Regions from separate parts of the Micromonospora sp. NPDC048986 genome, predicted to be linked through region 2. Evidence: predicted binding sites of a transcription regulator. Region 2 holds the regulator's gene; each other region holds the start of a gene.
What was found. The regulator HrcA, encoded in region 2, represses chaperone genes, less so after heat shock. The targets are predictions, from matches to a motif close to GGTTNGCACNCTCNNNNNGAGNGTGCNAACC.

Region 1: a site for HrcA is predicted at 1,070-1,100, ahead of groL (chaperonin GroEL). Genes of this name have one in related genera too.
Region 3: a site for HrcA is predicted at 1,052-1,082, ahead of groES (co-chaperone GroES). Genes of this name have one in related genera too.

Annotation. Positions count from the first base shown of each region.
Region 1 covers NZ_JBEZFJ010000007.1:330,522-332,785, reverse strand. The annotation lists gene AB0B94_RS17290 (hypothetical protein) at 1-1,022, shown strand, start outside; gene groL (chaperonin GroEL) at 1,295-2,264, shown strand, end outside.
Region 2 covers NZ_JBEZFJ010000008.1:71,047-73,310, reverse strand. The annotation lists gene dnaJ (molecular chaperone DnaJ) at 1-431, opposite strand, end outside; gene hrcA (heat-inducible transcriptional repressor HrcA) at 507-1,529, opposite strand; gene AB0B94_RS17735 (hypothetical protein) at 1,614-1,757, opposite strand; gene AB0B94_RS17730 (DUF4870 domain-containing protein) at 1,756-2,264, shown strand, end outside.
Region 3 covers NZ_JBEZFJ010000007.1:3,290-5,553, reverse strand. The annotation lists gene AB0B94_RS15670 (methyltransferase domain-containing protein) at 1-956, opposite strand, end outside; gene groES (co-chaperone GroES) at 1,216-1,530, shown strand; gene groL (chaperonin GroEL) at 1,601-2,264, shown strand, end outside.

The sequences.
Region 1 (2,264 bases), on a different contig from region 2:
CCGCCGGTCCGGCGTCCGGCTGGGATCCCGCGCAGGGTGCCTGGGGTGCGGCCCCGCCACCGCAGGGCTGGGCGTTCCCGCCCACCGGGGGCTACCCGCCCGGGTCGGGTCCCTACGGCGGGCAGCCGGGGTACCCGGGGCCGCCGGTCGGCTGGTACCCGCCGGGTTACGGGTTCGACCCGAACGACGCACTGGTCACGCCGCCCGGTGCCGGTGTCGAGGGCTGGTTCAACCGGTGCGGCGGAGCGCTGCGGCGGGGCTGGCGGCAGTTGGTGCCGATCATGTTGCTCACCCAGGTGCTGCCGGCGGCGGTGCTCTCGGTGGTCTCCCTCGGGCTGGACCCGTCGGCGAAGTGGGCCGCCCAGGCCGAATCGACGTCGGCACCCACCCTGCCGGACAATTTCGCCGTCGAACTGCTGAGTCTCCTGGTCCTGCTGGTCGGCGGCAGCCTGGTGGTCGGGTTGGTGCAGTCTGTCGGGTGGGCCGCCGGCACCTGGGTGATCACCAAGCAGGCGGCTGGTCAGCCGGCCAGCCTGGAGTCTGCGCTGCGCTACGGCCTGCGTCGGGCGCTCGGGCTGTGGGGCTGGACCCTGTTGGTCAGTCTGCTCATCGGCGTCGGTGTCTGTTTCTGTCTGCTGCCGGGCATCTACCTTGCCTTCGCGCTGAGCATGGCCGGCCCGGTCTATCTCTTCGAACGGCACAACCCGATCGGTCGATCGTTCCGGATGTTCCACGACCGACTCGGCCTGCTGCTCGGACGGGTGGCCCTGGTGGCCGTGGCGGTGATCGTCGGCACCCTGATCCCCGGTGCCCTGGAAGGGTTCGGCACCTCCACGCTCGGAACGGATCCGTTCTCCTCGGCAGGTACCGCCGCCGTGGCGGTGGTGGTGATCGGGATCACCGCCGTGCTGGCCCTGCCGGCCCACCTCGCGCAGATGATCGGTCTGCTGGTGACGTACGCCGAGCAGCGTGCCCATGAGGGGCCGGTGAACACCGCTGGACTGGCCGCGGAACTCGGCTGAGCGGCGGCATCGTGCTTGCACTCGGCAGGTGAGAGTGCTAAACAAGTCATTGGCACTCGCATACCGTGAGTGCCAATGGTCGGGACGGTGGGGCCAGGTTGCACCGGCGTGGAGACGCCGGGGCGGCACATGGCCGGTCGTCGCGGGCTATCCGGCCCGGCCGAAGGACGTCGTCGTCGCCAGGTGGCGACGTCCCAAGGTGCGTACACCAGGCGGCCCATCCGGGGCACACATCTCGGGTGGCCCGTGAGTGTCCAGGAGGACAACGCCGTATGGCCAAGATGATCGCGTTCGACGAAGAGGCGCGCCGCGGCCTCGAGCGGGGCATGAACCAGCTCGCCGACGCCGTAAAGGTGACCCTCGGCCCCAAGGGCCGCAACGTCGTGCTCGAGAAGAAGTGGGGTGCCCCCACCATCACCAACGATGGTGTGAGCATCGCCAAGGAGATCGAGCTCGAGGACCCGTACGAGAAGATCGGCGCTGAGCTGGTCAAGGAGGTCGCCAAGAAGACCGACGACGTTGCCGGTGACGGCACGACGACGGCGACCGTCCTGGCCCAGGCCCTGGTTCGCGAGGGCCTGCGCAACGTGGCCGCTGGCGCCAACCCGATGGCCCTGAAGCGGGGCATCGAGGCTGCTGTCGCGAGCGTCTCGGAGGAGCTGTCCAAGCTCGCCAAGGACGTCGAGACCAAGGAGCAGATCGCCTCCACCGCCTCCATCTCCGCTGGCGACAGCACCGTCGGCGAGATCATCGCCGAGGCGATGGACAAGGTCGGCAAGGAAGGCGTCATCACCGTCGAGGAGAGCAACACCTTCGGGCTGGAGCTGGAGCTCACCGAGGGTATGCGCTTCGACAAGGGCTACATCTCGGCCTACTTCATGACCGACCCGGAGCGTATGGAGGCCGTCTTCGACGACCCGTACATCCTGATCGCCAACAGCAAGATCTCGTCGGTGAAGGACCTGCTTCCGATCCTGGAGAAGGTCATGCAGTCGGGCAAGCCGCTGCTGATCATCGCCGAGGACCTGGAGGGCGAGGCCCTCGCCACCCTGGTGGTCAACAAGGTCCGTGGCACCTTCAAGTCGGTCGCCGTCAAGGCGCCGGGCTTCGGTGACCGCCGCAAGGCCATGCTGACCGACATCGCCATCCTCGCCGGTGGCCAGGTCATCAGCGAGGAGGTCGGCCTCAAGCTCGACGCCGCCAGCCTCGACATGCTGGGCCGCGCCCGCAAGGTCGTGGTGA
Region 2 (2,264 bases):
GTGTCGACGGTGATCGGGGCCTCCACACCGAAGGCCGTCTCGTGCAGGTCGAGTTCGAGCCGCAGGATCGCGTCGGCCCCCGGGCGGGTACGCGGCCGTGGGCCACGGGCGCCACCTCCGGCACCGCCGAAGAACGCGTCCATGATGTCCTGGAAACCGACGAACGGGCCGGCGCCTCCGGGGCCACCCGGGCCGCCAGCGCCGCCGCCACCCGGGGCGAGTGGGTCGCCACCCAGGTCGACGATCTGCCGCTTCCGGTCGTCCGAGAGCACCTCGTACGCGGCGTTGATGTCCTTGAACTTCTCCTGAGCCTCCGGGTCCGGATTGACGTCCGGGTGGAACTGGCGTGCCAGCTTGCGGTAGGCGCGCTTGATCTCGTCATCGGAGGCTTCCCGGCTCACACCGAGAATGCCGTAGTAGTCCCTGGCCACTGCGTTCCGTGTCCTCATGTTCGTCTCGCGTTGCGCCGGTCGGCGGCCGCAGCCGGCCGCATCGGCCCTGACCAATCAGTTCTGGGCCAGCAACTCGCCCACGTAGCGTGCCACGGCGCGCACCGTGGCGATGTTGCCGGGGTAGTCCATCCGGGTGGGCCCCAGCACCCCCAGGCCACCCACGATGGTGGTGCCCGGGCCGTACCCGGTGCTGACCACCGAGGCGGCGCGCAGGTTGTCGAACTCGTTCTCGTCGCCGATCAGCACCCGGGTCGTGCTCGGCTCGGTCTCACCGATGAGCTTGAGTAGCACGACCTCCTCCTCCAGAGCTTCGAGGATCGGCCGCAGGGAGCCCTGGAAGTCGAGCAGGCCGCCGCGGGTGAGGTTCGCGGTGCCGGCGAGCGCGATCCGTTCCTCGTGCCGTTCGACGAGCGTCTCCAGCAGGACGGTGGCGAGCGTGGTCATGGTCGGACGCAGCCCGGTCGGCGCTTCCTCGACAAGCGCCTGCACCAGCGGCGGCGTCTCGGACAGCCGGGCGTTGGCGAGCTTCTCGTTGATCAGTCGACGCAGGTCGGTGACGTCGTCGGCGGGCACCGGCCCGGGCAGTTCCACGAGTCGCTGTTCCACCCGCCCGGTGTCGGCGATCATGACGAGCATCAGCCGGGTGGTGGAGATCGGCACCAGCTCCAGGTGACGCACCGAGGAGCGGGCCAGGCTCGGGTACTGAACGACGGCGACCTGCCGGGTCAGTTGGGCGAGCAGCCGCACCGTGCGGTGCACCACGTCGTCGAGGTCGACAGCGCCGACCAGGAACCGCTCGATGGCCCGGCGCTCGGCCGGGCTGAGCGGCTTGACCCGGGAGAGCCTGTCGACGAAGAGGCGGTAGCCGCGGTCGGTGGGCACCCGGCCGGCACTGGTGTGCGGCTGCCGGATGTAGCCCTCCTCCTCCAGCACGGCCATGTCGTTGCGGACCGTGGCCGGGGAGACCCCGAGCTGGTGCCGCTCGACCAGCGCCTTGCTGCCGACCGGCTCCTGGGTGGAGACGTAGTCTTCGACGATGGCGCGGAGCACTGCGAGTTTGCGGTCGTCGAGACCCATCCTCCGCACCTCCTGTCGCACGTCGGCCGCCGACGCTCTGGGCCGGCCGGGCCGTCCTGGCACTCGACTGTAACGAGTGCCAGTCTACGTCGGCGGGCCCGCCGACGCGATGATCAACGGCCACCCGTCGGTGCGGCCCACGCCACCGGCGTTGAGCCGATCGGCCCGCACTGCCGGGCGATGTCGCTCTGGTGCGGCGTTGCCACGGGCACCTACCGTGACATCCATGACTGAACCTCCTCGCCCTCCCGGGTCGGGCGACCCCGGCAACTTCCCGCCGGAGCCCACCTCCCCAGGCCCGTCTCCGTCGGCCGAGCCACCCACCGCACCACTGTCCGGGGCACCCGGCCCGGCCGGCTATCCCCCGGCCGGTGGCTATCCGCCGCCCACCGGTGACCAACCGCCGTCAGGCGGCTACCCTCCGGCAGGCGGCTACCCCCCACCCGGGGGCTACCCACCACCCGGCGGCTATCCGGCCGGTGGGGCCTACGGCGGCCCCGGCGGCGGCTACGCCAACAACGAGGACAAGACCTGGGCGCTGGTCGCTCACTTCGGCGGCGCCCTCGGCGCACTGGTCAGCTTCGGTCCGCTGGGCTTCGTCGCCCCGCTCATCGCCTACCTGGCCCGGGGTCAGCAGTCGCCGACCGTCCGGGCGCACGCCCTCGCCGCCCTGAACTTCCAGATCCTCTGGTCGATCATCGCGTTCGTGCTGCTCTTCGTGAGCTGGTGCCTGCT
Region 3 (2,264 bases), on a different contig from region 2:
ACCGGCTGGTCGGCGTAGAGATACGCGATGCTCGGATCGCCGAGGGTGGCGTCCAGTTCGGTGGCCAGTTCGGCGACGAGGTGCGCGCGCACCACCGCCGGGTCCGGGTCGTACAGGTAACGACGCGGCGGCCCGACCGGTGCCTCGGCGGCACCCGAGCCGGTGAGCTGGTGACGGTGGGCCTCAGCGCCGCGCTGGCGGTAGAGGGTGGCGCGACGCGGCACCTCCGCCAGCTCACCGCACCAGAGCGCGGCCTCGACCAGGTCGCCGTCCACGCCGACCCACTCGGCCTCCGCGCCGGCCGGAATGAGCGCGTGGTCCACGCCCGGCGCGACCTTCACCACTGTGCGCGGCACCCGATCGGCCAGCCCGGTGACGAAGTCCCACGGCGGCGAGTAGGCGCGCGGGTCGAAGATCCGACGTCCGGTGCCGGTCGTGCGGCGGGCCGGATCGCAGAAGACGCCGTCGACCCCTGACACGTCGAACCTGGTCGCGTCGCCGCACTCGACGCTGAACAGCTCGGCCAGGCCGGCCGCCTCGGCGTTGGCGGCGGCCATCGCCGCGGTCACCGGGTCGGCCTCCACCCCGTACACCCTGATGCCGGCGCGGGCGGCGGCCAGCGCGTCGGCCCCGAGCCCGCACCCGAGGTCGGCCAGGGTGCGCACGCCGGCCGCGTACAGCCGGGCCGCCCGACTGTCGGCGACCACCCGGCGGGTGGCCTGCTCCAGGCCGGGACGGGTGAGGAACATCCCAGCGGCGGCCGGGCCGAACTTGCCCACCGCCCGGTGCCGCAGCTCGGCCTGGGTCAGTGCCGCCGCGGCCAACGTCGGCGGCACCCCGGCCGCGCGCAGCGCCGACGCCGCGACCAGTGGATCACCGCCGGCCAGGTCGGCCGCCGCCGTGAGCGCGGCCGACCCCTCAGGGGTACGCAGCGCCGCCAGCTGATCGAGATCCACCCGGCCATTGTCCCGGCCGACAGGGAAATCCTGGTTGTCGGGGCGCGACGCGCTGGCACTCTCCTTGACGGAGTGCTAGCCACGGAATAACCTGCGATTAGCACTCTCACCCTGAGGGTGCCAGCTTCCGGGTCTCGCGACCCGGGCGCGCACGCCAGGCGGACCGGCACCCGCGACGACGGCACCGCCCGGTGGCATGAGGCAGATTGACGCTGGTCAGCCCCGCTGGCCAGCAACGAAACCAGTACCCCAGGAGGGTATGCCCGTGACTACCGCGACCAAGGTTGCGATCAAGCCGCTCGAGGACCGCATCGTGGTCCAGGCGAATGAGGCTGAGACCACCACGGCGTCGGGCATCGTGATCCCCGACACCGCCAAGGAGAAGCCGCAGGAGGGCACTGTCCTCGCTGTGGGCCCGGGGCGCGTCGACGACAACGGCAACCGGGTTCCGGTTGACGTGCAGGTCGGCGACACCGTCCTCTACTCGAAGTACGGCGGCACCGAGGTCAAGTACGCCGGCGAGGAGTACCTGGTGCTCTCCGCCCGCGACGTCCTCGCGGTCATCGAGAAGTAAGCAACCGATCAGTGCCACTGCCCCGGTCCGGCTCGCCGGGCCGGGGCAATGGCGCTTCGAAGGGACATTAATGGCGAAGATCCTGAGCTTCTCGGACGACGCCCGGCACCTGCTGGAGCACGGTGTCAACGCCCTCGCGGACGCGGTCAAGGTCACCCTCGGCCCGCGCGGGCGCAACGTCGTCCTGGACAAGAAATTCGGTGCGCCGACGATCACCAACGATGGTGTGACCATCGCCAAGGAGATCGAGCTCACCAACCCGTACGAGAACCTTGGCGCGCAGCTGGTCAAGGAGGTGGCGACCAAGACCAACGACGTCGCCGGCGACGGGACCACCACCGCGACCGTGCTGGCCCAGGCGATGGTTCGCGAGGGTCTGCGCAACGTGACCGCCGGGACCAACCCGGCCGGCCTCAAGCGGGGCATCGACGCGGCGGCCACCAAGGTCTCCGAGGCGCTGCTCGGCCGTGCCGCCGAGGTCACCAGCAAGGAGTCGATCGCGAACGTGGCGACGATCTCCGCGCAGGACTCCACCATCGGCGACCTCATCGCCGAGGCGATGGAGCGGGTCGGCCGCGACGGTGTCATCACCGTCGAGGAAGGCTCGATGCTCACCACCGAACTGGACGTGACCGAGGGTCTCCAGTTCGACAAGGGCTTCATCTCGCCGAACTTCGTCACCGACCTGGAGAGCCAGGAGTCCGTCCTTGAGGACGCGTACATCCTGGTCACCA